3 regions of the Aestuariirhabdus haliotis genome follow, and region 3 is predicted to be linked to each of the others. Evidence: predicted binding sites of a transcription regulator. Region 3 holds the regulator's gene; each other region holds the start of a gene.

Region 1 (10,827 bases), on a different contig from region 3:
CAATTTGTACATGACAACCATGGTGCTCAAGCACTGGCATGAAACCCGGGCTGTACACAATGAAGAAGCCCTGTTCCAGTACAGTTGTGAATGGCTACTGTATCGGACCGAGCAAGCGATGATCGAATTGCTCGATAATCTGCCCAATCGCTGGGCGGCTCGTGCGGTTCGTGTACTGGTCATGCCCTTTGGTCGCAGCCGAAAGATGCCGGCAGATTCTCTGGTCAATACCATCGCTCGCTCGGTATCAACGGACTCCTCGCTGCGCTCTTTTATGCTTGAAGATACCTGGTTGGAGCAGGCGGAGGGGCAGGAAAATAATCCGTTGGCGCGTTATAACGCTTTGCTGGAAGGTAACAATAAAGCCACGGATATCTACCGCCTGGTTGAAAAAGCATATGCCAAGGGTGAGTTGCCCAATACGGCGCTGCATCCGGAGCAACGTTTCGACGCCGCAGCCCAGGCTGGCTTGATCAGTAAAGAGGACCTTGAATTTATGCAGCAGTACGAGGCAGAAGTGCTGGAGATGTTAACCGTAGATGACTTTGCGTTTAATGAGTTGGCACGAAACAAGAGCAAAGTAATCTGGCACAACGGTAAGCCCGATAAGCAGCCTGCCCCCATTCACTGATCCTTTCTGATAGAGCAAACCCCGAACAATCATCATTGTTCGGGGTTTGTTATTTTGGGGGATGGTTAAGGCCCGAGAGCAGATGATCTGATGCAGGGGCGAATGTCGATTCAACCAGCTGAAATCCGGTAGTAGCTCTACTGAGGGGCTCCAATGCCGGGCCGGCCCAGCTCGCGGGGCTGCTGGCTAGCAGCGTTGGGATCGACGCCCTCGGCTTTTTGCTCTTCCTGAATGTCTTGCAGGAGCTGTTCAGTACGTTCTTGCTGAACCGATTCGGTTCGGCTAACACCGGAATTGGGGCGGAAGTCACCGGACAGTTGGTAAAGTTCGCCGTCCCTGAAGATGATACTCAGGGTTTCCTTGGCGGGTTTGGCGCCACCTCGTTGAATGCTATAAAGGTAGTTCCAGTGGTTGGGGTCGAAGGTGCTGACCATCAAGGGGGTGCCCATAACAAAGCGAACCTGTCGTTCGGTCATGCCTGGGCGGAGTTGGTCGACCATCTCCTGAGTGATAACGTTGCCCTGGTGGACATCGATCTTGTGTACCCCTGGAAAACCGGAGCATCCTGCAGCGGTGGCTAGCGTGAGAACTAGCAAGCCTTTCTTGGTAAGGTTATACATCGTGGTAGCTGTTGTTCTTCGTGATGGTGAGGCATCCTGAGTGCAGATGCTTTCACATGATTGTCTGATAATGTGATAATACCCGATATTATTCGATCTGCTAAGAGTCAATCGACGGTAAAGGAGAGGTTGTGGAAGAGCAAGACATTAAAAATGCTGGCCTGAAGGTCACTGTGCCAAGGGTTAAGATTCTGCAGCTGCTCGAATCGGCACCAAACAGTCATATGAGTGCTGAGGATGTTTATAAGGCACTGATGGCTGGGGGCGAGGATGTTGGCCTGGCGACAGTGTATCGAGTGCTTACCCAGTTTGAAGAGAAGGGTTTATTGGTCCGTCATAATTTTAATGATGGCCGCTCCGTTTTCGAAATCGCTAAAGATGAACACCACGATCATATGGTGTGTATGGATACCGGCGAAATTGTCGAGTTTTATAGTGATGATATCGAACGTTTACAGGCGGAAATTGCCGAGAAGCACGGTTATGACCTGGTCGATCACAAGCTGGTGTTGTACGTAAAGAAACGATCTTGAGTCTTTGATCATGCCCTTACATCAGGCACCGGCCCGTTCCAGCATTTCCCTTGCGTGGGCTAGTGTCTGATCCGTCATCTCCATTCCCCCTAGCATACGCGCGACCTCTTCGATTCGGCTATTGCCTTCGAGTGACTCGATTCGAGTATGGGTGTGATTGCGTTTGCTCTGTTTTTGCACCTGAAGGTGGTGATGCCCCTGGGAGGCGACCTGGGGTTGGTGGGTTACACAGATAACCTGACCGCCGGCTTCACCCAGCTGTCTCAGTCGTAGCCCTACCACTTCGGCAATTCCGCCGCCAATACCGACATCCACCTCATCAAAAACCAGAGTGGGAATCGTGCTGGTTTGGGCATTGATGACCTGAATGGCCAGGCTGATGCGCGACAATTCACCGCCGGAAGCCACCTGGCGAAGCGGGCGGGCGGGTTGCCCGGGGTTGGCGCTTACCAGAAATTCTATTGCTTCCAGGCCATTGGCGTTGCCCTCTGTCAGAGGTTTCAGGTCAACGCTGAACTGCCCTTGGGGCATGCCGAGCTGACGAATCTGCTCGCTTACCGCTTTCGCCAGTCGAGGTGCGGCGCGTTCCCGCTCTCGATGCAGCTTCTTCGCTTGTGTCTGGTAATGCCGCTGTTGTGACTGGACCTCTTTTTCCAGTTGCTCTAGCTGTTCATCAGTGCATTGCAGTTGCCCCAATTCGTCGTTGAGCCGCTCGCTCAACCCGGGTAGGTCATTAGGGCTGATTCGGTGTTTGCGAGCAATGCTGTTAAAACTGTTCAAGCGTTCTTCCAGTTCGAACAAGCGCTCCGGGTCGGCTTCAAAATGGTCCAGGTAATGATTGAGGGTGCCGCTGGCTTCTTCAATTTGTATGCGGGCACTGGTCAGCAGATCGATACTCTCCTGCAGTTGCGCGTGGTTGTTGGCCAGTTCTTGCAGCAGGTGCAGGCTGTTATTGAGCTGTTGCAATGCGTTACCACTATCGGATTCAGCGCAGAGTTGCACTACCTGCTGGCAGCTTTGTACGCATTGGCCGGCATTGGCTTGTTGCCGGTATTCGCTTTCCAGCTCTTCGTATTCGCCTTCCTGAGGGTCCAGTGCATTGAGTTCACTGAGCTGATAGCTCAGTAATTGTGCTCGAGCGTTTTCCTCCTCGCTGGCACTGCTCAGGCGTTCTAGCTGTTGTTGCTGGCGCTGCCATTGTTGCCAGATCTGTCGAGTCTGGCTGGCCAGTTCCTGACAGTCGGCCCAGTTGTCGAGCAGGGATTGGTGGGTTTCTTTTTTTAGCAGTGACTGGTGTTCGTGTTGATTGTGGATATCGATCAGCATTTCGCCCAGCTCGCGCAAGTCGGATAGAGGCGAGGCGCTGCCGTTGATATAGCCGCGAGAGCGGCCTTCGCGCGTGATGACCCGGCGTAGAATACACTCCTGTTCCTGAACCAGGTCCCGCTCATCCAGCCATTTGCGAGCTTGCGGGCAATGGCTCAGGTCGAAGCTGGCCATGATTTCCGCCCGTTCATCCTGCTGGCCCACGCTGGCTGAGTCGGATCGGTCACCCAATGCTAATCCCAGTGCGTCTAGCATAATGGACTTGCCAGCACCGGTTTCACCGCTGACCACCGTCATGCCGGATTTCAAGTCCAGTTCCAGGTGGTCGACAATGGCGAAATTGCGAATGGATAGGTGGGTCAGCATGGGTAGCCTCCGAGATATAGGCGATTATGCTGTTCATATATACAGTATTTTGTCGGGGTGGTGCAACGGTTTTTCGTGGGCTGTTGTTAATTAAGCGATATAGCCCTTGAAACCTTGTGGAGTAACCCCATATAAGTGCACTGACTGAGAGTTGCGGAGGGCGTTATCTTCCGCGTAGACCGAGTAGCGAGAGAAGGCCGGATGAGCGAGCAAAAATCAAATCCTGAACAAAATGAAGAGATGCAGCCTGAGCAATCGGCGGCAGAAGAGATCGTGGCAGAAGAGGGGGCCTCTGTTGAGTCTTCCGATCAGCAGATAAATAGCCTTAAGGCTGAGCTTGAAGCGGCGCAGGAAGAAGTTGCCAAAGTTTCTGAGCAGGCATTGCGTGCTCAGGCTGATGCGCAGAACGTAAAACGACGAGCCGAGCAGGATGTAGAAAAAGCCCACAAGTTCGCCCTGGAAAAGTTCTCCGCTGATCTGTTGCCGGTTATCGATAGCCTTGAGCGAGCTGTGGACAGCGCCAACGCTGAAGATGAAGCGCAAAAAGCCATGGTTGAGGGTATGCAGATGACCCTCAAGATGTTTCAGGATGCGCTGGGCAAATACAATCTGGTTGCACTAGACCCTGTTGGCGAGCCTTTCGATCCCCAGTTCCATGAAGCGATGAGCATGCAGGAAAATGCCGATGTAGAGCCCGGCACCGTGATTGCGGCTTTTCAGAAGGGTTACACCCTCAATGGACGTTTGGTGCGTCCGGCCATGGTTGTGGTGTCCAAGGCATCGCAGTCAAAAGTTGACGAACAGGCTTGAAAATCTGGGGCGCGCACACATATAGAAAGACAGTAGCCGATTGAATGAAAGCAAGGCCGATCTGTTGATCAGCGACGCCCACAATCGCAGTAGCCCCTTAAAACCGAATTTTAGATAACGAAATGACGCCCCCAGCGGGGCGGGATTGGAGAGAAAAAAGATGGGAAAGATTATTGGAATTGACCTGGGTACCACCAACTCCTGTGTGGCAATCCTGGATGGCGATAAAGCCAAAGTATTGGAAAACGCTGAGGGCGATCGTACTACGCCTTCTATCATCGCGTTCACCGACGACGGTGAAACCCTGGTGGGTCAGCCTGCCAAACGTCAGGCGGTGACCAATCCTGATAACACGCTGTTCGCCATCAAGCGTCTTATCGGTCGTCGTTTTGAAGATGCTGAAGTACAGAAAGATATCTCCATGGTGCCTTACAAGATCATCAAGGCCGAAAACGGAGATGCCTGGGTTGAAGCCAAGGGTGACAAGAAAGCGCCACCGCAGGTTTCTGCCGAAGTCCTCAAGAAGATGAAGAAAACCGCCGAAGACTACCTTGGCGAAGCGGTTACTGAAGCCGTTATTACGGTGCCGGCTTACTTTAACGATTCCCAGCGTCAGGCGACCAAAGACGCCGGTAAGATCGCGGGTCTGGAAGTAAAACGTATCATCAACGAGCCAACGGCTGCGGCGCTGGCCTACGGCATGGACAAGAAGGCCGGGGACAAGACCGTTGCGGTTTATGACCTGGGTGGCGGTACTTTCGACATCTCCATCATCGAAATTGCCGATGTTGACGGTGAGCACCAGTTTGAAGTGTTGGCCACCAACGGTGACACCTTCCTGGGTGGTGAAGATTTCGATATGCGTGTTATCGACTATCTGGCCGAAGCTTTCAAGAAAGAGAGTGGTATCGACCTGAAAGGTGATCCGCTGGCCATGCAGCGTCTGAAAGAAGCTGGCGAGAAAGCCAAGATCGAATTGTCTTCCGCGCAGCAAACCGACGTTAACCTGCCCTACGTGACTGCCGATGCGACTGGCCCCAAGCACCTTAACGTCAAGCTGACCCGCGCCAAGCTGGAATCTTTGGTAGAGGACCTGGTGGAGAATTCGATCGCCCCATGCCGTACTGCGCTAAAAGATGCAGACCTCGATATCTCCGATATTGATGAGGTGATCCTGGTTGGTGGTCAGACCCGTATGCCGCTGGTGCAGTCCAAGGTAAAAGAGTTCTTTGGTCGCGATCCGCGTAAAGACGTTAACCCTGATGAGTCGGTTGCCATGGGTGCCGCTATCCAGGCTGGCGTACTGTCCGGTGACAAGACTGACGTGCTGTTGCTGGATGTTAGCCCCTTGACTCTGGGTATCGAGACCATGGGTGGTGTTATGACGCCGCTGATCGAAAAGAACACCACAATTCCTACCAAGAAATCTCAGGTGTTCTCGACCGCCGATGATAATCAGCCTGCGGTAACCATTCATGTTTGCCAGGGTGAGCGTAAGCAAGCCACGCAGAACAAATCTTTGGGTCGCTTCGATCTGAGTGATATTCCTCCGGCGCCTCGCGGCATGCCGCAAATCGAGGTCAGCTTCGACATCGACGCCAACGGTATCCTTAATGTCTCTGCCAAAGATAAAGGCACTGGCAAAGAGCAGTCTATCGTGATCAAGGCATCCAGCGGTTTGTCCGATGACGAGATTGATAAGATGGTAGCGGACGCCGAAGCTAACGCTGAGGAAGATCGCAAGTTTGAAGAGATGGTTGGTGTGCGTAATACGGCTGATGGTCTCATTCACGCAACCCGCAAAACCATTGAGGAAGCCGGCGACAAGGCAACTGAAGAGGAAAAGACAGCGATCGAAGCCGCGATCAAAGACCTCGAAGAAGCCCTCAAGGGTGATGACAAGGCGGACATTGAAGCCAAGACTACCGCTCTGACTGAGGCTTCCTCATCTTTGGCTCAGAAGCTTTATGCCGAGCAGGCAGCCGAAGCCGGTGAAGGCGAAGCCCAGCCTGAAGCGGAAGCTGCTGCCGATGATGCGGTTGACGCTGAGTTTGAAGAAGTAAAAGACGACAAGAAATAAGTTCGTCTTGCCCGCCTTGCGGGTTTGTGTTAATGCAGCGCGGGAGGCACTCTCCCGCGTTGTTGTATGAAGAGATTGTGAATTATCAACGGTTGCCATACGGGCAATGTTGTCAGGAAAACGGATATGTCGAAACGAGATTACTATGAGGTGCTTGGGGTCTCCCGCGAAGTGTCGGAGAAAGACCTGAAGAAAGCCTATCGCAGCAAGGCGATGAAGTATCACCCGGATCGAAATCCCGATGATCATAGCGCGGAAGAGAAGTTCAAGGAGGTCAATGAGGCCTACGAAGTGCTCTCGGATGAAGCCAAGCGTGAAGCCTATGACCGTTACGGTCATGCCGGGGTTGATCCCAGTCAGGGTGGTGGCGGTTTCGGTGGTGGCGCCGGAGCGGGCAACTTTAGTGATATCTTTGGCGATGTATTTGGTGACATCTTTGGTGGTGGCGGTGGAGGTCAGCGCAGCTCGGTGCAGCGTGGGTCGGATCTGCGTTACCCGCTGGAGTTATCGCTGGAAGAGGCGGTAAAAGGCGTTACCCAGAAAATTCGTATTCCGACTCAGGTGGAATGTACGACCTGTACCGGTACTGGCGCTGCTAAGGGTTCCAAGGCGGAAACCTGTACCACCTGTGGTGGTGTTGGTCAGGTGCGTATGCAGCAGGGCTTTTTCTCTGTACAGCAAACCTGCCCGAACTGTCACGGCAGTGGCAAGCAGATCAAGGATCCGTGTCGTAGTTGTCATGGTGAGGGTCGTGTGCAGGAATACAAAACCCTCTCCGTTAAGGTTCCGCCTGGTGTGGATACCGGAGATCGCATTCGTCTGGCTGGTGAAGGTGAGGCGGGTGTTAATGGTGGGCCTTCCGGTGACCTTTATGTGCAGGTGTCGGTCAAGGAGCACTCGATTTTCCATCGTGATGGTAAGCATCTGTATTGCGAGGTGCCGATTACTTTTGTCGACGCAGCGCTGGGTGGCGAGTTGGAAGTGCCGACCCTCGATGGTCGCGTCAAATTAAAGGTGCCAGCTGAAACTCAGACCGGTAAGCTCTTCCGCCTGCGTGGCAAGGGTGTGACTCCGGTACGAGGTGGCAGTCAGGGCGACCTGATGTGCCGAGTGATTGTCGAGACACCGGTGAGCATGACCAAGGAACAGAAAGAACTGCTGGAAGCTTTGCAGCGCTCCTTCGAGGAAGAGGGCACGGGTAAGCAGTCTCCCCGTAAAACCTCCTGGTTTGAGGGTGTGAAAAGCTTTTTTGAAGAGATGAAGTCCTGATTGGGAATTGATGACGATGGTACGTGTAGCAATAGTCGGTGCAGCAGGTCGTATGGGTCGTGTCCTGATTGAGGCACTGCAAGCCAGTAAAGAGGCGAAGCTGAAAGCCGCCATTGATCGGCCTGACAGTAGCTTGATTGGCTCCGATGTTGGTGAACTGGCGGGTATTGGCAAGATCGGGGTTGAGCTTAGCGGTTCTCTGGCGGATAAACTTGATGCCTTTGATGTCGTGATTGATTTCACGCGCCCGGATTTTACCCTGGCGAACGTCGAACTCTGTCGCCAGCATGGTAAGGCGATTGTGATTGGTACGACGGGGCTCAGTGGCGAGCAGAAGCATCAGCTGAAGCGTGCAGCGGAGGACATTCCGATACTGTTTGCGCCGAATATGAGTGTCGGCGTTAACCTGTGTCTGCAGCTGTTGGCGATGGCGGCCAAATCTCTGGGTGATGATTACGATGTTGAGATTATAGAGGCGCATCACCGTCATAAGGTGGATGCTCCTTCCGGTACGGCCTTGCGTATGGGGGAGGTTGTAGCCGAAGCGCTCGATCGTGATCTGGCAGAATGTGCGGTTTACGGTCGAGAAGGCGTGACCGGCGAGCGGGATCCTAAAACCATCGGTTTCGAAACCATTCGTGCGGGAGATGTGGTCGGCGATCATACCGTATTATTTGCCACCGAAGGTGAGCGGATCGAGATCACTCACAAAGCCTCCAGTCGTATGACCTTTGCCAAAGGTGCCCTGCGCGGGGCTGTCTGGCTGCAGCATAAAGGTACGGGTTTGTACGATATGCAGGATGTGCTGGCGTTGGATTGAAGCGAGTAGTAATTGTTCATGGACAGGCGGAGCATAATTCCGTAAAATCCCGCCAATTTTGTGTCCGAAAATGGGCGAGCGCTTTGCGACAAGTAAACATATAAAAACGAGATGTGGCATTTGGTGCTCATCTCGTTTTTTTTTGAAAGTTTGGTTTTTGACTAGCGGTATCTTGGATTACAGGGGGAGGAATCTTTGACCCAATCAGCCATTTTGGTTCTCGAAGACGGGAGCGTGTTTAAAGGGGTTTCTATCGGCGCCGCCGGAGAAACTAGCGGAGAAGTTGTTTTTAATACGGCGATGACGGGTTATCAGGAGATTCTTACCGATCCCTCCTATGCGCGTCAGATGGTCACCTTGACCTATCCGCATATTGGCAACACGGGCACGACGCCGGAAGATGAGGAGTCGACTCAAGTTTGGGCGGCAGGCCTTATCATCCGTGATTTGCCTTTGTTGGCCAGCAACTGGAGAAATCAGCAATCGCTGGATGACTACCTGAAAGAGCGTAATGTGGTAGCGATCGCAGATATCGATACTCGTCGTCTGACCCGTATTCTGCGGGAAAAAGGCGCTCAGAACGGTTGTATTGTGGCCGGTGACAGCGTCGATGAAGCGCGTGCGCTGGAGCTGGCCAAGGCATTTCCCGGGTTGAAGGGGATGGATCTGGCCAAAGAGGTCACTACTGACCAGCAGTACCAATGGACCAACGGTGTCTGGGAACTGGAAACCGACTCTCACCCCGAGGTTAGCGAATTGCCCTACCATGTGGTGGCTTACGATTTCGGTGTCAAGCGCAATATCCTGCGCATGTTAGCAGCCCGTGGTTGTCGTTTGACCGTCGTGCCGGCTCAGACTCCTGCAGCTGAGGTGTTGGCCATGAACCCCGATGGTATCTTCCTCTCCAACGGCCCCGGTGACCCTGAGCCTTGTGATTACGCCATAGCGGCGATCAAAGAAATTCTGGAGACCGATATACCGGTGTTTGGTATCTGTCTGGGTCATCAGTTGATGGCTTTGGCCAGCGGCGCGAGTACCGAGAAGATGAAATTTGGCCACCACGGGGCCAACCATCCGGTTCAGGATCTGGCGTCGAAGGTGGTTATGATCACCAGCCAGAACCATGGCTTTGCGGTCAGTGAAAGCTCCTTGCCCGATTGTCTGAAGGCGACCCATAAATCCCTGTTCGACGGTTCCTTGCAGGGTATTGCCCGTACTGACAAACCGGCCTTCAGCTTTCAGGGGCACCCGGAAGCGAGTCCCGGCCCCCATGACGTAGCGCCACTGTTTGACCGCTTTATCGAACTGATTCGAGAGCGTCGTTAAACCGCATCCTACTTTTGCCCGAGGGCCGCTCAGGCGGCCATGAGACCAGCAGCCAGAAGATTTACATCATGCCAAAGCGTACAGACATACAAAGTATCCTGATCCTCGGTGCAGGCCCGATTGTTATCGGCCAAGCCTGCGAGTTCGATTACTCCGGCGCACAGGCCTGTAAGGCACTGCGTGAAGAGGGTTACCGGGTTATCCTGGTCAACTCTAATCCGGCCACCATTATGACCGACCCGGCCATGGCCGATGCCACCTATATCGAGCCCATTCGTTGGCAGACCGTTGAGCGCATTATCGAGAAAGAGCGTCCCGACGTCCTGCTACCCACCATGGGTGGGCAGACGGCGCTCAACTGTGCCCTCGATCTTGAGCACCATGGGGTGCTGGAAAAGTACGGCGTAGAGATGGTCGGAGCCAATGCCGATACCATCGATAAGGCGGAAGATCGCTCTCGCTTCGATGTCGCGATGAAAGCTATCGGGCTCGAGACGCCCAAGGCTGGCATCGCCCATAATATGGACGAAGCCCATGCCGTGCAGGCCGAGGTTGGTTTTCCCTGCATTATTCGCCCCTCCTTTACCATGGGTGGCACCGGTGGTGGTATCGCCTATAACCGGGAAGAGTTTGTTGAGATCTGTGAGCGCGGACTGGATCTGTCTCCGACCAATGAGTTGTTGATCGATGAATCCCTGATCGGTTGGAAAGAGTATGAGATGGAGGTGGTGCGCGATCGTAACGATAATTGCATCATTGTCTGCTCCATCGAGAACTTCGATGCAATGGGAGTGCACACCGGTGATTCCATTACCGTTGCCCCGGCCCAGACCCTGACCGACAAGGAATACCAGATCATGCGTAACGCCTCTTTGGCGGTATTGCGTGAGATCGGCGTCGAGACCGGGGGCTCCAACGTCCAGTTCGGTCTTAATCCTAAAGATGGCCGTATGGTGGTGATCGAGATGAACCCTCGAGTGTCGCGTTCGTCAGCGTTGGCGTCCAAGGCGACCGGTTTCCCGATTGCCAAAATTGCCGCCAAATTG
Region 2 (10,827 bases), on a different contig from region 3:
GATTGTCGATCCGGGATTTCCACACAAAAATAAGTTCAAGATCTAAAGCAGTAGAAAGAGTTACGGGTTCAATTATGCCGATTTATGAATATAGCTGCGCTGCCTGTGGTGAGAGTCACGAAGCGATCCAGAAAATTAGCGATCAACCTCTGACCTGTTGTCCGCATTGTGAAGCAGATGCCTTGAGTAAAATGATATCGGCCCCGGGTTTTCGTTTGGCCGGTGGTGGCTGGTATGAGACGGATTTTAAGACGGGCAGCAAGAAGAATCTGGCCGGAGATAACGGAGCCAAGAAGGGCTCTGACGATATGGCCAAGGCTTGATGTCAGCAAAACTTCGACCTTTATACTGGCCATTGGCGGCCCTGCAGGCCGTGTCTGGTTGTTGACTGTGGCATTCAATAGGATAGGGTGCACTCAACATATAGCCTCAGCAGCCTTAGGTTGCTGAAGATTCCAGCCTACAAGGCTAACTACAACCATTATTTGAGAAACAGGATACCAATTATGCGCAGTCAGTATTGCGGCGAACTCAACAGCTCACACATCGATCAGCAGGTTACACTCTGCGGTTGGGTGCACCGTCGTCGGGATCACGGTGGTGTGATCTTTCTGGATTTGCGCGATCGTGATGGTATCGCTCAGGTGGTTTTTGACCCGGATACCGAAGAGCACTTTGAGCTGGCCGATAAAGTCCGCAATGAATATGTGATTCAGGTTAAGGGGCGAGTGCGTGCACGACCTGAGGGTACGGTGAATTCTGAAATGCCAACCGGCGAAATCGAGGTGCTGGGTAAAGAGCTGGTTATTCTGAACAGTGCCGCGACGCCTCCTTTCCAGCTTGATGAGCATCAGAGTGTCGGTGAAGATGTGCGTCTCAAGTATCGCTATGTCGATTTACGTCGTCCGGAAATGCAGCAGAAGCTGCGTTTTCGCTCACGGATCACGACGGCTATTCGCAACTACCTCGATGATAACGGCTTTTTGGATATTGAAACTCCGATTTTGACCCGTGCCACCCCTGAGGGGGCGCGTGACTATCTGGTGCCAAGCCGAACCCATGCCAATAATTTCTTTGCTCTGCCCCAGTCGCCCCAGCTGTTTAAGCAGCTACTGATGGTCTCCGGCTTTGACCGCTACTACCAGATTGCCAAGTGCTTTCGCGATGAAGACCTGCGTGCGGACCGTCAGCCTGAATTTACCCAGATCGATATTGAGACCTCTTTTATGAATGAAGAGGAGATCATGGGAATGGCAGAGGGGATGATCCGACAGATGTTCGAGCGTTTGCTTGAGGTTGATCTGGGCGATTTCCCTCGCATGCCTTATCTCGAAGCGATGCAGCGTTACGGCAGTGATAAACCCGATTTGAGAATCCCGCTCGAACTGGTTGATGTTGACGACCTGATGCAGCAAGTCGACTTTAAAGTCTTTAATGGCCCAGCCAACGATCCGAAAGGCCGTGTTGCGGCCTTGAAAGTGACCGGCGGTGCGACCCTGAGTCGTAAGCAGATCGATGACTACACCAAGTACATCAGCATTTATGGTGCGCGTGGGTTGGCCTGGATCAAGGTTAATGACGTAGAGAAAGGTATCGAAGGCCTCCAGTCGCCCATCATCAAGTTTATGCCTGCTGAGGTCGTTATGGCTCTGATGGAGCGGGTAGAAGCCGCTAACGGTGATATCGTCTTCTTTGGTGCCGATAAGGCAAAAATTGTTAATGAATCTCTGGGTCACCTGCGCTTGAAGCTGGGTGAAGATCTCGATCTGTACACCTGCGAGTGGGCGCCATTGTGGGTGGTTGATTTCCCCATGTTCGAGGAGGATGGCAATGGTGGGCTGACGTCACTTCATCACCCGTTTACGGCGCCATCCTGCACACCGGAGGCGTTGATCGAGCAGCCCGAGCAGGCGCTTTCCAGGGCTTATGATATGGTTCTGAATGGTTGTGAGCTTGGTGGTGGTTCGATTCGTATTCACGATCAGGCCATGCAGCAAACTGTATTCAAAGTGTTGGGTATCGAAGATGAGGAAGCGCGTGAAAAGTTTGGCTTCCTGCTGGATGCACTGCAATTCGGTTGCCCTCCTCATGGTGGTTTGGCCTTTGGCCTGGATCGTCTCGTTATGCTGATGACGGGCGCTCAGTCTATTCGTGAAGTGATCGCCTTCCCGAAAACCCAAAGCGCCGCCTGCGTCATGACGGATGCACCAGGGACTGTCAGTGCGCCACAGCTGCGCGAGCTGCATATCCGTTTGCGTCAGGTGGAAAGCAAGGCCGAAGCCAAAGACTAGTGTTGATGGCTGGTTCGGCTGTTTAATGTGCGAATAGCACGTTATTAGCCAGTCAGGCTTTTTTGGTAAAAGGGTAGGAGGGTTTTATGGCGGGTCATAGCAAATGGGCGAACATCAAGCACCGTAAAGCAGCCCAGGATGCCAAAAGGGGTAAGGTATTTACCAAGATCATTCGTGAGCTGACCGTTGCTGCCAAGCAGGGCGGCCCGGCTCCCGAGGATAATCCCCGCCTGCGTGCTGTGATGGATAAAGCCCTGGCTGCCAATATGACGCGCGATACCATTGATCGTGCGGTCGCTCGTGGAGCCGGTACCAATGAAGCGGACAATGTCGAAGAGCTGGTGTACGAAGGGTATGGGAATTCCGGTGTCGCGGTTTTGGTGGAAGTGATGACCGATAACCGTAATCGCACGGTGGCCGAAGTGCGGCATGCCTTTTCCAAGCGGGGAGGCAATTTGGGTACCGATGGCTCGGTCGCTTATCTGTTTTCCCGTAAGGGTCAAATATTTTTTGAGCCTGGTGCGGATGAAGAGAAGGTGATGGATGCGGCGCTGGAAGCCGGGGCCGAGGATGTATTGACCCATGAGGATGGTTCTATCGAGGTGATCACCGACTGGACCGAGTTTGGTGCCATCAAAGATAGTCTGGAAGCCTCGGGCGTAGTGGCCGCGGGCGGTGAGGTCAGTATGGTGGCCTCGACTACGGTAGAACTGGACCAGAAATCAGCCGAAAAGGTAATGGCGTTGGTGGAGCATTTGGAAGATCTGGATGACGTTCAGAACGTTTACACCAACGCTGAGATACCGGATGCAGTGTTATCAGCAATGGAATAATTGCTACCCCTCGTCGTGGAATAAAAAAAGAGCGCTGATGCGCTCTTTTTTTGTGGCTGACAGCCTTGGTGACATGGGGGGCAAGGGTCAGAGATAAAGGTTGACCCCTAGCAGAAGAATAAAGAGTGCCGAGGTAATCAACAGAATTTTCAGCATGGTGGAAACGCGTTCGCTCATGAGAAGGCCATCAACGGGGACTCATCGCAGAATAGGAGGAAAGCGAACGCTATTACATAGCAGTTTTGTAACCGGTGATAACGATCGGTTACGGCATTGGCTGGTTCGGTAGTTTGCAGCTATGTTCAGAGGCCGCTTTCACAATCTAGTGTATATGTGTACAGTATGTCGAAAGTTTAATGGAGCAGGCGTTAATAAATATGACGTTGATATTGGGCATCGATCCAGGGTCTCGCATTACCGGTTATGGCGTGATAAATCAGGTGGGTGCCCTGAGCGAATATGTGGCCAGTGGTTGTATTCGTATAAAGGGGGAAGCCTTACCTGAGCGTTTGCATCAGGTGTTCCTGGGTATTAACGAAGTTATCGAGCTATACAGCCCACAAACGGTGGGTATCGAGCAGGTTTTTATGTCCCGCAATGCGGATTCGGCATTGAAACTTGGTCAAGCCCGCGGCGCCGCGATTGTGGCGGCGGTCAATCAGGGCTTGGAAGTAGAGGAGTACTCTGCACGCCAGGTAAAACAGTCGGTCGTAGGTAATGGTGGTGCTGATAAGAGCCAGGTTCAGCATATGGTTCAGTCTATTCTCAAGCTTGAAAGTAAGCCTCAGGCTGATGCCGCCGATGCTTTGGCTGTGGCTTTATGCCATGCCCATACACGGCAAGGGATGGTGCGTATGGCGGGCGCTTCGAAGATTCGCAGGGGTCGGCTACGGTAAATAATATGACTTTAGAGTGTGGCATGGTAATTGTTGCCGGTAATGGAGAGTGAGGGGTAGATGATAGGTCGATTGCGTGGGCTCTTGCTGGAGAAACAACCGCCTAACCTGCTGATTGAAGTTGGAGGGGTGGGTTATGAGGTGGATGCGCCGATGAGTGTTTTCTATCGTTTGCCCGAGTTGGGGCAAGAAGTGACCCTGTACACCCATTTTGTGGTGAGAGAAGATGCCCAGTTGTTATACGGGTTTGCTGACAGGCAGGAACGCGAACTGTTTCGTACCCTGATCCGTGTTAATGGGGTGGGCCCTAAATTGGCCCTGACTATACTCTCCGGTATTGAGGCACCCGCTTTTGTGCGCTGTGTGAATGACAATGACAGCGCTTCCTTGGTTAAATTGCCCGGAGTGGGTAAGAAAACCGCCGAGCGCCTGATCGTTGAAATGCGTGATAAATTGGACGGGTTGAATATTGCGGGTTCTGGCGACCTGTCCGAGATGCAAGCCGCAGCCGGTAATGCACCGGTCGTCGAACAGAGTGCCGTGCAGGATGCAGTCAGTGCCCTGGTGGCCCTGGGGTATAAGCCAGCCGAGGCCAGTCGAGCGGTTGCGCGAGCCGAAGAAGGGTTGTCCAGTGAAGAGATCATTCGACAGGCTTTAAAGGGTATGGGCTAGCTTGCGGACAATCGTTTTAAAACTTAACAGGTGAAGTAGCTAATCAATGATCGATTCAGATCGAATACTGACCACGGCTGGTAACTCGCTTGAAGAAGCGCAAGACAGGGCAATTCGCCCTTCACGCCTTGCTGACTATGTCGGCCAGCCAGTGGTGCGTGAGCAGATGGAAATTTTTATCAGCGCGGCCCGTAACCGCGATGAAGCGCTGGACCATACCTTGATTTTTGGCCCTCCCGGATTGGGCAAAACCACGCTGGCGAATATACTGGCCGCGGAAATGGGGGTGCAGCTCAAGACGACTTCTGGCCCAGTACTCGAGAAAGCCGGTGATTTGGCGGCCATGCTGACTAACCTTGAGCCTGGCGATCTGTTATTTATTGATGAAATCCACCGTCTCAGCCCAATGGTTGAAGAGGTGTTGTACCCCGCGATGGAAGACTATCAGCTCGATATTATGATTGGCGAGGGGCCCGCAGCCCGCTCCATCAAACTGGATCTTCCCCCTTTTACCCTGGTGGGGGCCACAACTCGGGCCGGTTTGTTGACGTCGCCGCTGCGTGATCGTTTTGGTATCGTGCAGCGCCTTGAATTCTATTCGGTCGCAGATCTGACCCACATTGTCAGTCGTTCTGCCGGTATTTTGGGGGTGGCTATTGATCAGGCTGGAGCCGGAGAGATTGCTCGGCGGTCTCGAGGCACTCCGCGTATTGCCAATCGATTATTACGCCGGGTGCGGGACTTTGCCGAGGTCAAGGGGGAGGGGCGAGTGTGTCAGGATATAGCTGACAAGGCCCTGAATATGCTTGATGTGGATCATCAGGGCTTTGATCATATGGATCGAAGGCTGTTACTGGCAATGATTGACAAGTTTGATGGCGGTCCGGTCGGCATAGACAGTATGGCGGCGGCCATCAGCGAAGAGCGTGACACCATAGAGGATGTTCTGGAGCCCTACTTGATTCAGCAGGGTTTTATCATGCGTACACCTCGTGGGCGGGTTGTGACTCGTCACGCTTATCTGCACTTCGGCCTGCCTGTGCCCGGCGGTGAGGCTTGAGTGGGAGGTTCTGACGTGTCACCGTTTGTGATCAACACTCGGGTCTATTTTGAAGATACCGATGCGGGTGGCATAGTCTACTACGTTAATTACCTGAAGTTTATGGAGCGTGCGCGCACGGAATATCTCAGGGCGCTCGGGTTTGAGCAAAAGAGGATGTTCGAAGATAACCTCATGTTTGTTGTGCATAGTCTCAATGCGCGTTACCACAGTCCGGCGCGTTTGGATGATTTGTTGCGACTGGAATTGCGAGTGAATCGCACTGCACGCAGTTATCTGCTATTCGAGCAGAGAGTTCTGAATCAGGATTCAGGCGATCTGTTGTGCTTGGCAGAAGTCAAAGTTGCCTGTTTGCGAGCCGATGGAATGAAACCCTGTGCCATACCCGAGTCGATGCGAACTGCCCTTGCGGATGGTGCAAGCGCGCCCTGAGTCACAGAACCGTCATCTCTGTTCATTCCGATCTCTTTTTATGCTGGTATGATCGTTGTGGTACTGTCGATGACAGCAAAAATAGTTGCCGGCAAATAAAACAAGTCCATTAGGGAGAATTTTGTGAACGAAACCATGCCAATGTGGAGTCTGATTGTCGAAGCCAGCTGGGTGGTTCAGCTGGTCATGCTGTTGCTGGTTGTGGCATCCGTTGTCTCCTGGGTCATGATCATTCAGCGGGCTATCTTGCTGCGCAACACCAGAAACTCCCTGAGAGCGTTCGAGGATCGTTTTTGGTCTGGCATCGATCTGGGCAAGTTGTATCGAGAGGTGTCTACCCAACCGGACCCGGATAGCGGTGCAGAGCACATTTTTAGAGTCGGTTTTAAAGAGTTTACCCGCTTGCGCCAGCAGACCGACGCGGACCCTGAAGCCGTCATGGATGGGGCGCAACGGGCGATGCGAGTGGCTATGTCCCGTGAAGAGGAAAAACTCGAAACTAACCTTCCTTTTCTGGCAACGGTGGGATCGACCAGCCCCTATGTGGGCCTGTTTGGTACCGTCATTGGTATTATGAATTCGTTTCGCGGTTTGGCGAATGTGCACCAAGCCACTCTGGCTTCGGTAGCACCAGGCATAGCTGAGGCACTTATTGCAACAGCAATGGGGCTGCTTGCCGCCATTCCTGCAGTGGTGGCCTATAACCGGTTTTCTGCCCGGGTTGAAAGCACTATTAATGGTTATGACACCTTCGCTGATGAGTTCTCCAGTATCCTGCATCGCAAGGTGCATTCCCGTGTGACCCAGGAATAACGCAATGGCTAAGCAGAGGCAGCGTCGCAAGCCGATAGCCGAAATAAATGTGGTGCCTTACATCGATGTCATGATGGTGCTGCTTATTGTATTTATGGTCGCAGCCCCCTTATTGACCCAGGGCGTTCAGGTCGATCTCCCGAAAACCAATGCCAAGCCGATGCAGATGCCGGAAGATGAAGAGGTGCTTATTATCTCGATCAAGGCCGATGGTAGCTATTATCTGAACATCGGTCAGAAACAGGAGGAGCCGATAGGTCTGTCTTTATTGACAGAGCAAGTCAGTAAGATTTTAAGGGCTCAACCCCAACGCCCGGTGATGATCAAGGGTGATCAAAAGGTACCCTATGGTGCTGTAGTGACTGCGATGGCTTCCTTGCAGGAATCTGGAGTCGATAATGTAGGTTTGATTACCGATCCCAAGGATCTGTAATGAAGTCGTTGTCGCGTTTGTCGGGAGGTGGTGGGTTCAGGCTTCCTAATGGCTATGGATTGCCGATTATTCTCGCCCTGGTATTGCATCTGGCAGCGGCTTCCGCCTTGCTAGTTGCCTGGCCGGCATCTGAGCCGCTTAAAATGAAGCCGGTACCGACCCATGTCAAAGCCTCGTTGGTAGAGATAAAACCCAAATCAAAACCGGCCCCTAAAAAGAAGGCCGTAAAGCCCCAAGTCAAAAAGAAGGCGCCGACTAAAAAGCCTAAAGTGGATAAACAAGCGGAACAAAAAAAGAAAGAGATCGCTTTGAAACGTAAGCGTGAAGCCGAAGCCAAGAAAAAAGCAGAGGCGGAGCGTAAGGCTAAAAAGAAAAAGGAAGCGGAACGAAAAGCCCGTGAAAAGAAAGCTGCGGAACTCCGTCGGCAACAGGAGCTCCAAAAACAGAAGCAACAGCAGGAGCGCGAGCAGGAGTTAGCCGCTTTACTTGAGAGTGAAGCCGCATTTGAACAAGAGCAGCAACAGGCCGCGAGTGATTTCGAGGTTGCCATGAGCTATGCGGACCTGATACGTGAGCAGGTTATACCTCATTGGTCGAGGCCTCCCAGCGCACGTAATGGTATGGTCAGTGTGTTACAGATCAGCTTGGTGCCGACAGGTGAAGTGGTCGATGTTAATGTGATAAAGAGCAGTGGTGACAAGGGGTTTGACCAATCTACCCTTCGAGCCGTCCGCCGGGCAGGGCGTTTCCCGGAATTGCAGCAGATCGAACCCAGGGTGTTCGAGAAATATTTTCGTAAACTGAGAATCGAATTCAAACCGGAGGACCTGATCAGGTGATGACTCGCATAACAGTATGGACGTTAGCGCTTTGGGTGGTGTTGGCTATGCCGGCCCGGGCAGACCTAACCATTGAGATAACCCAGGGGGCTGATAACCCGGTGCCGATCGCCGTGGTTCCTTTCGGTTGGAGTGGTTCTTCTGCGCTTGCTGAGGATATGGCGCAAATAGTGGCTAATGATCTGCAGCGCAGTGGTCTCTTTGCTCCACTAGACAGGAACAATATGCTGAGCTTGCCAGCACAAGAGTCTGATGTTGTTTTTCGTGACTGGCGGGTGTTAGGCAGTGACTATCTTGTGATCGGACAAGTAACGCAAACCTCAGACCAACAGTTTCAGTTACGCTATAGCCTGTTTAATGTACTCAACCAGCGAACCATCGCCACCGGTACGGTGTCAGGCAGTAACGACCTGATGCGGGATATGGCGCACAGAGTTAGCGATCTGGTCTATGAGAAGGTAACTGGGCGACGAGGAGCGTTCTCTACCCGAATCCTATATGTTACTGCTGATCGACATTCCACCTATAACACTGACTTTAGGCTCAACTACGCCGATGCGGATGGTCATCGTGCGAGGGTGATCTATCGTTCCAAGGAACCCATTCTGTCACCCTCCTGGTCTCCCGATGCCAAGCGCGTCAGCTATGTCTCGTTTGATGGTGGCCGTCCCGGTATTTATGTGCAGGAACTGGCCACCGGGAAGCGCGAGCAAATCACCCGCTTCCCGGGCCTTAACAGTGCCCCGGCCTGGTCCCCCGACGGCAAAAAACTGGCTCTGGTTCTTTCCAAGAGTGGCAATGCGGATATTTATATCAAAAATCTGAATACGGGTGAGCTCAAGCAGGTGACTCGCCATTATGCGATCGATACAGAGCCTTTCTGGATGCCGGATGGGAAGTCTCTGGTGTTTACCTCTAACCGTGGTGGTTCTCCCCAGATTTATCAGGTGGAGCTGGAGAGTGGCTGGGTAGAACGTCTTACTTTTGAAGGTAAATACAACGCCCGGGCTCGAGTGTTTGATGATGGCAAAGCTCTGGTGCTTGTCCACAAAGGTGAGGGGGCTGCCGATTTCAATATTGCCGTACAGAATCTGGAAAACGGTCGTTTGCGCATTCTGACATCAACGTTGCTGGATGATTCGCCCAGCATTGCCCCTAACGGTGATATGTTGATCTACGCGACTCACAAGGGGGAGCGAGGTATTTTGGCGGCCGTTTCCGCAGATGGTCGAGTAAAGTTTGAACTGCCATCGAATAAAGGTGATGTGAGAGAGCCCGCATGGTCTCCTTTTTTGAACTAAGTTGTGGTATTTTCGAGTGGTTTTGTTAACTTAATTGAGCAGGTCAACCCAATCTGGAGTGAATAATGGAAATAATGAAAATAGGTAAGCTCTTTGTGCTGGCAGCTTCGCTGGCCGTGGTTGCTGGCTGTAGTTCAACCGGCGGCAGCAGTTCTGGTGATACCGAAGGTGGTTCCACCTCGAGTGGTTCAGGTGTTGATTCCGGATCTGTGAGCTCCTCAAGCTCCACGGGTTCCGATGCCGGTTCCCTTTCTATGGATGAAAAAACACTGGTTGACCAGAAAGTATTCCTGTTCCCTTTTGATAGTTCAACGCTATCGCCATCCGATTACGATTCCCTCGATGTGCACGCTAAGGTGCTGAGCGGCAATAGCAGCCAGCGTATCACCATCGAAGGTCATACCGATGAGCGCGGTACTCGTGAGTACAACCTGGCCTTGGGTGAGCGTCGTGCCAAAGCGGTCAAGCGTTATCTGGTTATGAAAGGTGTCGCACCGGGTCAGATTGAAACCGTAAGCTACGGTAAAGAGCGTCCTGTTGTAGAAGGTCACAGCGAGAGCTCCTGGAAGGAAAACCGTCGTGCGGTGATTATTCCTTCTTCAGCGGGTTACGGTAGCTGATAACAGGCTGGTTTATGACACGCGAATCTAAGCGATTATTCCAGCTCAGCCCGGCAATTGCCGGGCTGTTTGCTGTCAGTCTGGCCTGGGCAGAAGTGCCTGTGGTGGAGTCTACTCCAATGAGTGGGTCGGCACCTGTTCCTCAGATGCAGGGTAATAATCCCCAGACCTATAATCAGCCACAAACCAGTGCCGAAAACAGTCTGTATTACCAGTTGGAGCTGCTACAACAAGAGGTGCAGACGTTGCGTGGGATGCTTGAAGAGCAGTCTCATGCCATGCGTCTGATGAAGCAGGAGCAGCGTGATCGATATATCGATCTGGATCGTCGTATTGGCCAACTGAGTAATCCAGGACTTTCGACAGCCCAACAACCAGCAGTTGTCGGTAATGCCAAGCCAGGAATAGATACTGCCCCTACGCCAAGCACTACGTCTGGTGGGCAAGGTGGCAATCCTGAAGTGGAAAAAGCCGCCTATAGCGAAGCCTTTGCCCTGATCAAGGAGCGAAAGTTTGATGATGCGGTGGTTGCCCTTAAGGCATTTCTGGAGCAATACCCATCAGGTGCCTATTCGGCTAATGCACGTTACTGGTTGGGTGAAGTCTACCTTGCAACGGAGCAGTCGGATCTGGCGCA
Region 3 (10,827 bases):
TCGGGATTTTGTCGTTAAATCCAGCGTCGGGCATATTCGGGATCTGCCCACCAGTGGTGGGGCACGAAAACCCATTGACGCCAAAGCGCGGGCAAAAGCTGCTGCTATTACGCGCAAGATGAGCCCTGAACAAAAAGTGATCCATAAGCAGAAAAAGGCTCGCGAGCAGCTGATTTCAAGGATGGGCGTGGACCCTGAGAATGGGTGGAAGGCGAACTACCAGATTTTGCCTGGCAAAGAAAAAGTAGTAGATGAGCTGCGCCGTCTCGCCAAAGATGCTGACAAAATCTATCTCGCGACTGATTTGGACCGCGAGGGAGAGGCCATTGCCTGGCACTTACGGGAAGCTATTGGTGGCGATGACAGCAAATACCGCCGCGTCGTTTTTAACGAAATTACCAAAAAGGCGATTCAAGAGGCCTTTAAAGAGCCTTCGTCTCTGGACATTAATCGGGTCAATGCCCAGCAGGCACGTCGTTTTCTGGATCGGGTAGTGGGTTATATGGTATCGCCGCTGCTTTGGGCAAAAATTGCCCGTGGCCTTTCCGCCGGTCGTGTGCAGTCTGTAGCGGTCAAATTAGTGGTGGAGCGTGAGCGCGAAATTCGAGCCTTCGTACCCGAAGAGTTTTGGGAAGTGGATGCCGATTGTTCCAGCCCTTCGAAGGATGCGCTCAAACTGGCTGTCACCAAGCATAATGGCAAAGGGTTTCGTCCAACCAGTAAGGAGCAAACCGATCAGGCCCTGGATGAGCTTTCCAGCGCTACTTACCGGATCGCCAAAGTAGAAGAGAAGCCCACTTCCAGCAAACCTAATGCACCCTTTATCACTTCAACCCTGCAACAGGCTGCCAGTACACGCCTGGGTTTCAGTGTAAAGAAAACCATGATGCTGGCCCAGCGACTCTATGAAGCGGGGCATATTACCTATATGCGTACCGATTCTACCAATCTCAGTGAAGAGGCGGTTGCCGCCTGCCGTGACTTTATCGTTGATCAATACGGCAAGGAATACCTGCCTGATGCACCGATCAGCTATAGCAGTAAAGAGGGTGCTCAGGAAGCGCACGAAGCGATACGGCCATCATCGGTATTGACCGATTCCGGCATGCTGTCGGCGATGGAATCCGACGCAGTACGTTTGTACGATCTTATCTGGCGACAATTTGTTGCCTGTCAAACGAACCCTGCCCGTTACCTTAGTACCAGCGTAGTGGTTGAGGCTGGAAGTTTTGAATTGCGCACTAAAGGTCGTGTATTGCTGTTTGATGGTTTTACTCGAATTTTGCCTCCCGGAGGTAAAAAAGCTGAAGATGTCATTTTGCCCAAACTCACGCAGGGTGAAACTTTGTCATTGATCAAGCTTAATCCTGAACAGCATTACACCAAACCGCCCGCTCGTTTTAGTGAGGCTGCATTGGTCAAAGAGCTGGAGAAAAAAGGCATAGGCCGACCCTCTACCTATGCTTCGATTATTTCTACCATTCAGGATCGCGGCTATGTCTCTCTAAAGCAAAAGCGATTTTATGCTGAAAAAATGGGTGATATTGTCACCGACAGGTTAACCGAATCGTTTACAGACCTGCTGGATTACGGCTTTACTGCGCGTATGGAGGAGGAGCTGGATGAGGTGGCCTCCGGCGAATTTGATTGGAAATCGTTACTAAATGATTTTTACAAGCAGTTCAGTGGCCAGCTTGTTGATGCGGAGCAGGCCGAAGCGGGTATGCGCGCCAACTTGCCAACACCAACGGACATAAAGTGCACCGATTGTGGCCGGGACATGCAGATCCGTACGGCGAGTACAGGTGTATTTATGGGCTGTTCGGGTTATGCCTTGCCTCCCAAGGAGCGCTGCAAGAACACGGTAAACCTGATTCCGGGTGAAGAAGCCATTGCTCTTGATGATGATGAGGCCGAGGTCAAGGCCTTACGTGCCAAGCATCGCTGTAAGATATGCGGCACCGCTATGGAAAGTTACTTGATTGATGAGTCTCGTAAGTTGCATGTCTGTGGTAATAACCCGGACTGCTCCGGTTATGAAGTGGAGCAGGGGCAGTTCAAGATAAAGGGCTATGAAGGTCCAGTTCTGGATTGTGATAAATGTGGTGCAGAGATGCAGCTCAAGAGTGGTCGCTTTGGTAAATACTTTGGTTGTACCAATAGCGAATGCAAGAATACTCGCAAGTTGCTGAAAAGCGGAGAGGCGGCTCCACCCAAGATGGACCCGATTCCTATGCCGGAATTGAGCTGTCAGAAGGTTGATGATACCTATATCCTTCGCGACGGTGCGGCCGGGTTGTTTCTTGCTGCCAGCCAGTTTCCCAAAAACCGGGAGACCCGAGCACCCCTGGTTGCCGAGCTTGTGCCTCACCAGGCTGCATTGGACCCTAAATACCATTTCTTGCTGGATGCTCCCAGGAAGGATCCTGACGGCAACCCCTCAATCATCCGTTACAGTCGCAAAACCAAGCAACAGTATGTGATGAGTGAAGTTGATAGTAAGGCCTCCGGTTGGAAGGCAATATTCCAGGACGGTACCTGGGTAGAAGAGGGCAAGCCTCGTAAGAAGAAAGCGTGATCGATTATTCGCACATAACCAACCGTTCCCTGCATCAGGTCTGGTTGTTGCTGGGGGAGTGGGCAGAGAGGGGGGCAGATGCTGCTCTCTCTGATGCCTATGCTGAAGCAGTTCTTAGGGGATTGGATTCTGCGTATGGTGCACTTTGTGCCGAGCTCGCCGGGCAGTGCGGCTACAATGCCAAACTTGAAAACATCGATAAAACTCTTTTTGAACTTCGTCGAGCAGGGCTGTATAGCCCAGAGCTCAATGAGCTTCAGCAGCTCTCGATTGATTCAGGCTCCTGGCTGCATTCAATGCTAAATGCAAGAGTGTCTTATTGCACGGGTGGCTTGACGAGGGCTATTGCAGTTTCTGGCGGGGTCGATGTCGATCAGTGCCGACAATGGCACCGTTTGTTGGGTGAGCTTATCAGACGAATGCGTGAAACTTCTGAAGAGTGTTAAAGCGCTACTGTAGTGGTCAGTTAGGGAAAGTGATAGACTAGCCGGCCCTAACGCGAGAGTAGTACGTCATGCCCGCTTCCTATCTTGAAATTGTCGAGCTTCCTTCCGGTGAGATCGTTCTGCAGCGCTCTGACGAAGAGGAACCTCTTGTCACCATTAACTTCTCTGAAGAAGCCAAGCTTTTTCTGCAAGAGGGTCATGTTGAGGTGGCCAAGGCCATGATCAATGCCGGTATTGCTATGGTTGGCAGCATGGCAGAAGGTGCCTCCGAAGTTGAAGCGCCGCGAACCGTTCACTAATATCTTCTGTAATCTGGCACCTCTCTTTCTATAGAGGTGCCAACTCTCACCAAACGCCTTATGCTACCGCCCGCATTCTAAGTGCGATCCAGGCTTTTCTAGCGTCGAATTACACCAACACTTAGCCCTTCAATTTCGAAGTCGTCTTGGCTCAAGTCCACGTTGATGGGTTCGAACTCTTCGTTTTCAGGGAAAAGAGTGACCTTGTTGCGGCTCTTATGGAACCGTTTTACCGTAACCTCATCACCAACCCTGGCCACAACAACCTGTCCGTTACGAACGCTTTGGGTTTTGTGAACCGCAAGCAGATCGCCATCCAGGATGCCAATATCACGCATGCTCTCGCCTTTAACCCGGAGCAGGTAATCGGCATTGGGATTGAAAAACTCGGATTTAACCGGGCAGTGCTCCTCTATGTGCTCAATCGCCAGTATAGGGCTTCCAGCGGCTACCTGACCCACGATAGGAAGGCCGTCCTCTTCCGATTCAGGAATGCGAATGCCTCTGGATGCACCAGCAATGATCTCTATGGCACCCTTTCTGGCTAATGCTTTTAGGTGTTCCTCGGCGGCATTGGGTGAGCGAAATCCAAGTTGTTTGGCGATATCTGCTCGCGTGGGGGGGAAACCTTTTTCATCGATATAAGATTTAATAAATTCCAGAATTTCTGCTTGCCGTGCTGTTAGTTTTTGCATGAGGTTGCCTGTAAGTATGGTTTTTTATACAGCTACTGGAATTATATACAGTTTTTCTCGGTTGGCAAACGCGGCGTATGAACAGCGTCTTATTTAGTCGCTCCAAGCAGGTGAAATTATTGACTTTATATCTAGGCAAACGTATGTTTGAAACGGTCGTACATTCATCAACTCAACTATTAAGAACAATAAAAGATGGCTCAATCCAAAACCGTAGTTCGCATATTGGATGCAGCAGAGCAACTATTTGCCGAGAAGGGATTTGCCGAAACCTCTCTACGTACCATAACCAGTCAGGCAGGGGTTAATCTTGCCGCTGTTAATTATCACTTTGGTTCCAAAAAGGCGCTTATCCAAGCAGTTTTTTCTCGTTTTCTCGATCCCTTTTGTGAGTTGTTGGATGCCGAACTCGAGCGATTGGAAACACAAAGCAACGGCCAGCCTACCGATATAGAAGCCTGCTTAAAGTTACTGGTTGAGACTGCGCTGCGAGTTGAGTCTCGCTCCGAAAATGATCTCTCTGTTTTTATGCGCTTGCTGGGGCTGGCGTTTTCTCAGTCACAAGGGCACCTTCGTCGTTACATGAGAAGCGCCTATTCTGACGTTTTTGTTCGTTATATGAGCTTGTTGACGGCCTCGGTTCCTGGCCTTACCCCTGCAGATCTCTATTGGCGAGTCAATTTTATGCTGGGAAGTCTGGCTTTTACCATGTCCGGTTTCGATGCCATGCAAGCCATCTCTGCTCGTGATTACAATGACAATCCTTCGGTTGCCAGTATTCTTCATCGAATGGTTCCCTTTCTGGCATCAGGCATGCGTCATTAACCCCTTCTACAGTTCCACTTGGTGCTGTTTTTAAGTAGTCTGAAGCGCTGGACTCGAGGGGATTTTGTTGGCCATCTACATTTCTATTGCTCAGCAGCTGTTACGTCATAAATCAGACTCGATGGTGGACTTTACTGTGCCAATTTCAAGCGCCTCCAACGGCGCTGGTCAGTCCCGTGGCAGTGAGCAAACGCCGCTTGGAAAGCACTATATCCGCGCAAAAATTGGTGACGGGTTACCCCTCAACTCGGTCATGGTTGGTCGTCGGCCCACAGGTGAGATCTATTCGCCCGAATTAGCGCAAGCCTTCCCGAACAGGGATTGGATTCTGACCCGGATCCTATGGCTTTGCGGTACTGAACCCGGCGTAAACCGTCTTGGTGATGTCGACTCGATGGCTCGATATATCTACATACATGGCACACCTGATACAGAACCTATGGGTGTTCCCAAATCCCATGGCTGTATTCGCCTGCGTAATCAGGATCTGGTGATGCTGTATGACCGTGTTAGTGTCGGGGAGTCCGTTATTATTTCCAATTCAACATTGTAAAAGGAGAAAGGGTTGATCTGCCCAGGACCATTAATGCTTGACCTTGAAGGCACAAGCCTGACAGAACAAGAGTCTGAACTATTGCAGCGTCCTGCCTGTGGTGGAGTCATTCTTTTTACTCGTAATTTTTCCAGTCGTGCCCAAATTGTCGAGTTAACAGATTCTATTCGAACGATTCAATCTGATTTGCTGATTGCGGTCGATCATGAAGGCGGACGAGTACAACGTTTTCGGGATGGCTTTACCAGAATCCCTGCCATGGGATGCTTTGAGCAGCATTACCTTCGAAACAAGCCTGCAACGCTGCAGCTGGTAGAGGATGTTGGATGGCTGCTAGCAGCCGAGCTCTTGGCCTGCGGTATCGATTTCAGTTTTACTCCGGTGCTGGATCTGGATTTCAAGCGCAGTGACGTGATTGGTGATCGCGCATTTTCGTCAAATCCTGAGCATGTTGCTGATCTGGCTGGTGCTTTGATTCGAGGGATGCACGGCGCTGGAATGGTCAGCACTGGTAAGCATTTTCCGGGTCATGGCTGGGTGGTCGCTGATTCCCACGTGGCAGTTCCCAGGGATGAACGCGATTTTGAAGCTATATTATCGCAAGACCTGAAGCCGTTTATGGCATTGTGTGAACAGGGCCTCGATGCGGTTATGCCAGCCCATGTAATCTACGAAAAGGTCGATGCTTTGCCGGCGGGTTTTTCACCGTACTGGCTTCAAAATGTATTGCGTACCCAGCTTGAATTTGACGGGGTGATCTTTAGTGATGATCTCTCCATGGAGGGTGCGAGTACAGCTGGTAACTATGCCGAAAGGGCGCGCAGTGCCTTAGCCGCCGGCTGCGACATGGTGTTGGTGTGCAACAATCCTGATGGCGCGAGGGAAGTGCTGGAGTTTCTCGAACGTGACGAGGTTGAGCCGAGTCATCGACTGGCTTCTTTACGGGGTAATCTCAGTTCAAAACGGGACGTTGAGCGCCAGCAACGCGTGATTGCTGAGCTAGACAAATTATAGGGAGATGGGTGAATAATTATGAAGGAGTATTTGCAGGGTTTTGGCTCTCTGGTCAAGGAGTGGGATGTATGGACTTACGAAGTGTTTTTGGTGGTCTCCCTGACCCTGATTGCCCAGTACATAGCTACTCTGGTATTACGCCAACTCAGTAAGCAAACCGAGCGCACCCAGAATCGTTGGGACGATGTCATTATCAAGGCTGCAGAAAAGCCGCTATCGTTCCTTATCTGGGTAATTGGTTTCGGTTGGGCGATTGATATTGCCCATAGCGGGTCGGGCGTTCACCTCTTTGATGCTATCGACTCGGTACGGGATGTGCTGGTTGTCTGGCTGTTGGCCTGGTTTCTGGTGCGCCTGGTGCGTGGGGCAGAGGAGGTGCTGGGCAAGGGGGATATCCGAGGTAAGTCCGTCGATGAAACCTCACTTCAGGCGATCAGCAAGCTGCTAAGGGCTTCGATTATCATCACGGCAAGTCTGGTTGCCTTGCAAACTCTGGGTTACAGCATATCCGGCGTATTGGCCTTTGGCGGTATCGGGGGGATAGCGATTGGTTTTGCTGCCAAAGACTTGTTGGCCAACTTTTTTGGTGGATTGACAATTTATCTGGATCGCCCCTTCAAGGTGGGGGACTGGATCCGCTCGCCTGACAAGCAAATCGAAGGCACCGTTGAGTACATCGGCTGGCGTCAAACTCGCATCCGTACCTTCGACAAGCGTCCGCTGTATGTGCCGAATTCCACCTTCACCAGTATTTCGGTTGAGAACCCATCGCGCATGAGCAATCGACGCATCTATGAAACCATTGGCTTGCGTTACGATGATTCCCAGAAAGTTGAAGCCATTATTCGGTTGGTAAAAAACTTTCTGCAACAGCATCCAGCCATCGATACCAATCAAACTCTAATCGTTAACTTCAATAGCTTCGGCCCATCTTCACTCGATTTCTTCGTCTACTGTTTCACCAAGACCACAAACTGGGTTCAGTACCATGAAATCAAGCAGGAAATATTGCTGGGTATTATGTCTATTATCGATCAAGAAAATGCTGAGATAGCTTTTCCAACACGAACGCTTCACGCTCCGGAAATTGAGGCTTTTGTCTCAGCGAATAATGCCCCTGAGCCGTCAACCCGCACGATCAAGGAAGGGTCTTTATGAGCATCACGGCAATTATTGGAGGGTCGGGGCTTTATGAGCTGGAAGGTCTGAATAACCGATCGGAGATAGTATCGATCGATACTCAATGGGGAGAAGCCTCAGCCACCATCGTATACGGTGAACTCAATGGGGCCGAAGTCATGTTTCTGGCCCGTCACGGTATTCCTCATCGTATTCCTCCGCATAAAGTCAATTATCGTGCAAACTTGCAAGCCTTGAAGGATGCCGGGGCCGATAGAATAATTGCAATTAATGCGGTCGGTGGTATTCACACGGAAATGGGTCCCGAAGTATTGGTCGTGCCGGATCAAATCATTGATTACAGTTGGGGGCGTGAGCATACGTTTTTTGCCGAAAATTTGACTGAGGTGGTACACGTTGATTTCAGTCAACCATACAGCGAGTCTCTGAGGCAGCAGTTGTTGTTGGCTGCCAAACGCCTTCGGCTTGATGTTGTCGAACGGGGTGTTTACGGTTGCACCCAGGGACCACGTCTCGAAAGCGCTGCCGAGGTCGATCGACTCGAACGTGACGGTGTCGATATCATCGGTATGACGGCCATGCCGGAAGCTGCGCTTGCCAGAGAATTAGAGATGGAATACGCCACTCTGGCGTTGGTTGTCAACTGGGCTGCCGGTAGAACCGAGCAACCCATTACCATGGATGATATTCATCAGGTCATCGCTAGTGGGATGTCTCAGGTCACTAGCTTATTGAGCGAAACCCTGAAGGCAGGGTAGCCCTGAAACCTCTATTGGGTCGTTTGCGTTGTTGTCTGGGAGGTATCCTGCTGCTCGGCCGTTTCAGCAGAAAGTTCCTCCTCTAACGCCAAGGGGGGCTCGGTGTGTTCAAAGGGGGTGATTTTGACCAACACCCCAATAACCGGCGAATCGAGGTAATGCAGTTCGTTACTGCGCATTCGCCGACTTTCCTGAAGATCGAAACGTCGCAAGGGTTCGTAGCCGTTCTGTGAGCCAGCATTGGCTGGTGTTAACAGGTTAGCTTCATTGCTGATGTAGTCATCCGGAATCTCGCTGGCCAGATTCTGGAAAGGCTCGTATTCAGTCAGTGAAAGCTGTGTGGTGATGTGCAGATAGCGTTTTAGCGAAAAACGTACCGACCCTGTTAGCACAGGCTGGTCGGCATAGCGTTGGCCCCCTTCGATTCGGATCCATGGAGCTTCTGAGGACTCAACCATCGGTTGCCGCCAAGCCTGATGAAACAATACCTGATAATCTCCCGCTTTTTGCAGTCGGGCCGATTTGTCGGTGAGTTGCAGTGATGGTTCAGCTAGCAATACCCAGGCGGATGCTGCATTTGTACTGCCTGATCGGCCGGTATCCTGAGCGGGTATTTGAGTACTGTAGAAAGCTTGCCCGTCTGCGTGTCTCAGCTGGATGAGCGTCGATTCTTGAACCTCGGTTGCCGTTATTTGTTGCTCAGGGGCAGTGTCGGCTTCGGCTTCATATTGCGCATTGTCATGTTCGCTGACAATTACCGGCTCAACGTCCTCAGCGAAGCTTTGCTGCTCAGTGACACTGTTGTCCAGGTACCGTTCTGTCCATTGTTCATCGCTATTGGGATCCTGGTGCTCGAATACGATCAGTTCAACCTGAAACCAGCGGGCTTCATCGGTTTCTGAGGCCATCGTAGGGGCTATTCCCAGCAGGGTCGTAATGGCGATAGCAGGCAGTGAGCAGAGGATCTTGAGAAAAAATGATTTCATGATGCGGTTAATAAGCCCATTAGTTGTTCGGTGCGTTCGAAGCGCTGTTCAATGCTGTCCATATCCAGGCCGTATTTCAGCACAGTGGCGCCTTCAAGGCGATATTTCTGAGGCTGTGATTGGACCAACTTCACGATTGTTAGCGGATCGACCCTTGTCTGGCCGCCAAACTCAATGCGTCCACCTTTGGCCGAGGCCTCTATTTTCTTGATGCCCAGCGCCGCCGCTTGCAGTTTTAACTCGGTAGCTCGGAAAAGGTGTTTGGCGTTATTGGGCAATAACCCAAAGCGATCTATCATCTCTACCTGTAGTTCTCTGAGAGTGCTGTTATCCGTTGCGCTGGCGATGCGTTTGTAGAGAATCAAACGGCCATGAATGTCTCCCACATAATCATCGGGAATCAAAGCGGGTACGCGAAGATTGATTTCTGGCCCCTGGTCTGGCTCTAAGGTTGTGTCCGGTGTTTCTCCTTTGCGGATGGACTCTACGGCGCGTTCCAGCATCTCCATGTAAAGACTAAAACCTACGGTTTCAATTTGCCCACTCTGATCATCCCCGAGGAGCTCTCCGGCACCACGGATTTCCAGATCATGGGTAGCCAGGGTAAAGCCAGCGCCCAGATCCGCGGCGGCTGAAATGGCTTCAAGCCGCTTTTGTGCGTCTTTTGTCAGAGCCTTGGGGTTGGGTGTTAAAAGGTACGCATAAGCCTGGTGGTGAGAACGACCCACACGGCCTCGTAGCTGGTGCAGTTGCGCGAGCCCAAACTTGTCAGCTCGGTCGATAATAATGGTGTTGGCGCTTGGGACGTCGATACCGGTTTCAATAATGGTCGTGCAAACCAGCACATTGAAACGTTTGTGGTAAAAGTCTGACATGACTTGCTCGAGTTCACGCTCGCGCATTTGCCCGTGACCAATACCAATTCTGGCCTCTGGTACCAGCTCAGCCAGTTCGCGGGCGACCCGTTCGATGCTTTTGACTTCGTTGTGCAGGTAGTAAACCTGTCCGCCACGCAGCAGCTCTCGTAATATGGCCTCTTTAGTGACCGAATCGTCTTGCTGGCGGACAAAGGTGTTAACCGATAGACGCCTCGCGGGCGGAGTGGCAATGATCGACAGATCCCGCAAGCTGGCCATCGCCATATTAAGGGTTCGCGGAATCGGTGTTGCTGTCAGGGTCAGTATATCCACTTCGGCCCTGAGGGATTTGAGTCGTTCTTTTTGCCGAACCCCGAAGCGATGCTCTTCGTCGATGATTAGCAGGCCCAGCTGCTTAAACTTCAGTTCCGCCTGTAAAATTTTATGAGTGCCGATAACAATATCGACATTCCCCTCAGCAATCTTTTGTTGGATATCGCTGATCTGCTTCGCACTCTTGAAACGGGACATCACTTCGACATTGACCGGCCAGTCGGCAAAACGGTCGCGAAAGCTCTCATAATGCTGTTGCGCCAACAAGGTCGTCGGTACCAAAATAGCCACCTGGCGGTTGCTTTGTACCGCAAGAAATGCGGCCCGCATCGCGACTTCGGTT

The links. Region 3 encodes LexA, which represses DNA repair genes until DNA is damaged. Its sites were predicted from a motif close to TACTGTNTANNTANACAGTA; they were not measured.
Region 1: a site for LexA is predicted at 3,504-3,523, ahead of recN (DNA repair protein RecN). Genes of this name have one in related genera too.
Region 2: a site for LexA is predicted at 3,448-3,467, ahead of ruvC (crossover junction endodeoxyribonuclease RuvC). Genes of this name have one in related genera too.

The regions. Positions count from the first base shown of each region.
Region 1 is NZ_JAKSDZ010000005.1:128,559-139,385, reverse strand. Features, by position in the region: gene MIB40_RS06385 (acyl-CoA dehydrogenase) at 1-631, shown strand, start outside; gene MIB40_RS06380 (outer membrane protein assembly factor BamE) at 769-1,251, opposite strand; gene fur (ferric iron uptake transcriptional regulator) at 1,383-1,784, shown strand; gene recN (DNA repair protein RecN) at 1,806-3,476, opposite strand; gene grpE (nucleotide exchange factor GrpE) at 3,678-4,286, shown strand; gene dnaK (molecular chaperone DnaK) at 4,447-6,366, shown strand; gene dnaJ (molecular chaperone DnaJ) at 6,493-7,635, shown strand; gene dapB (4-hydroxy-tetrahydrodipicolinate reductase) at 7,652-8,455, shown strand; gene carA (glutamine-hydrolyzing carbamoyl-phosphate synthase small subunit) at 8,651-9,781, shown strand; gene carB (carbamoyl-phosphate synthase large subunit) at 9,850-10,827, shown strand, end outside.
Region 2 is NZ_JAKSDZ010000017.1:39,638-50,464, forward strand. Features, by position in the region: gene MIB40_RS11365 (FmdB family zinc ribbon protein) at 75-323, shown strand; gene aspS (aspartate--tRNA ligase) at 507-2,291, shown strand; gene MIB40_RS11375 (YebC/PmpR family DNA-binding transcriptional regulator) at 2,378-3,124, shown strand; gene ruvC (crossover junction endodeoxyribonuclease RuvC) at 3,502-4,020, shown strand; gene ruvA (Holliday junction branch migration protein RuvA) at 4,081-4,692, shown strand; gene ruvB (Holliday junction branch migration DNA helicase RuvB) at 4,739-5,752, shown strand; gene ybgC (tol-pal system-associated acyl-CoA thioesterase) at 5,768-6,184, shown strand; gene tolQ (protein TolQ) at 6,320-6,997, shown strand; gene tolR (protein TolR) at 7,002-7,430, shown strand; gene tolA (cell envelope integrity protein TolA) at 7,430-8,269, shown strand; gene tolB (Tol-Pal system beta propeller repeat protein TolB) at 8,269-9,570, shown strand; gene pal (peptidoglycan-associated lipoprotein Pal) at 9,636-10,190, shown strand; gene ybgF (tol-pal system protein YbgF) at 10,205-10,827, shown strand, end outside.
Region 3 is NZ_JAKSDZ010000003.1:106,490-117,316, forward strand. Features, by position in the region: gene topA (type I DNA topoisomerase) at 1-2,578, shown strand, start outside; gene MIB40_RS03740 (DUF6586 family protein) at 2,575-3,024, shown strand; gene MIB40_RS03745 (hypothetical protein) at 3,093-3,323, shown strand; gene lexA (transcriptional repressor LexA) at 3,422-4,018, opposite strand; gene MIB40_RS03755 (TetR/AcrR family transcriptional regulator) at 4,214-4,843, shown strand; gene MIB40_RS03760 (L,D-transpeptidase family protein) at 4,908-5,396, shown strand; gene nagZ (beta-N-acetylhexosaminidase) at 5,430-6,410, shown strand; gene MIB40_RS03770 (mechanosensitive ion channel family protein) at 6,429-7,568, shown strand; gene MIB40_RS03775 (S-methyl-5'-thioinosine phosphorylase) at 7,565-8,308, shown strand; gene MIB40_RS03780 (CsiV family protein) at 8,320-9,294, opposite strand; gene mfd (transcription-repair coupling factor) at 9,291-10,827, opposite strand, start outside.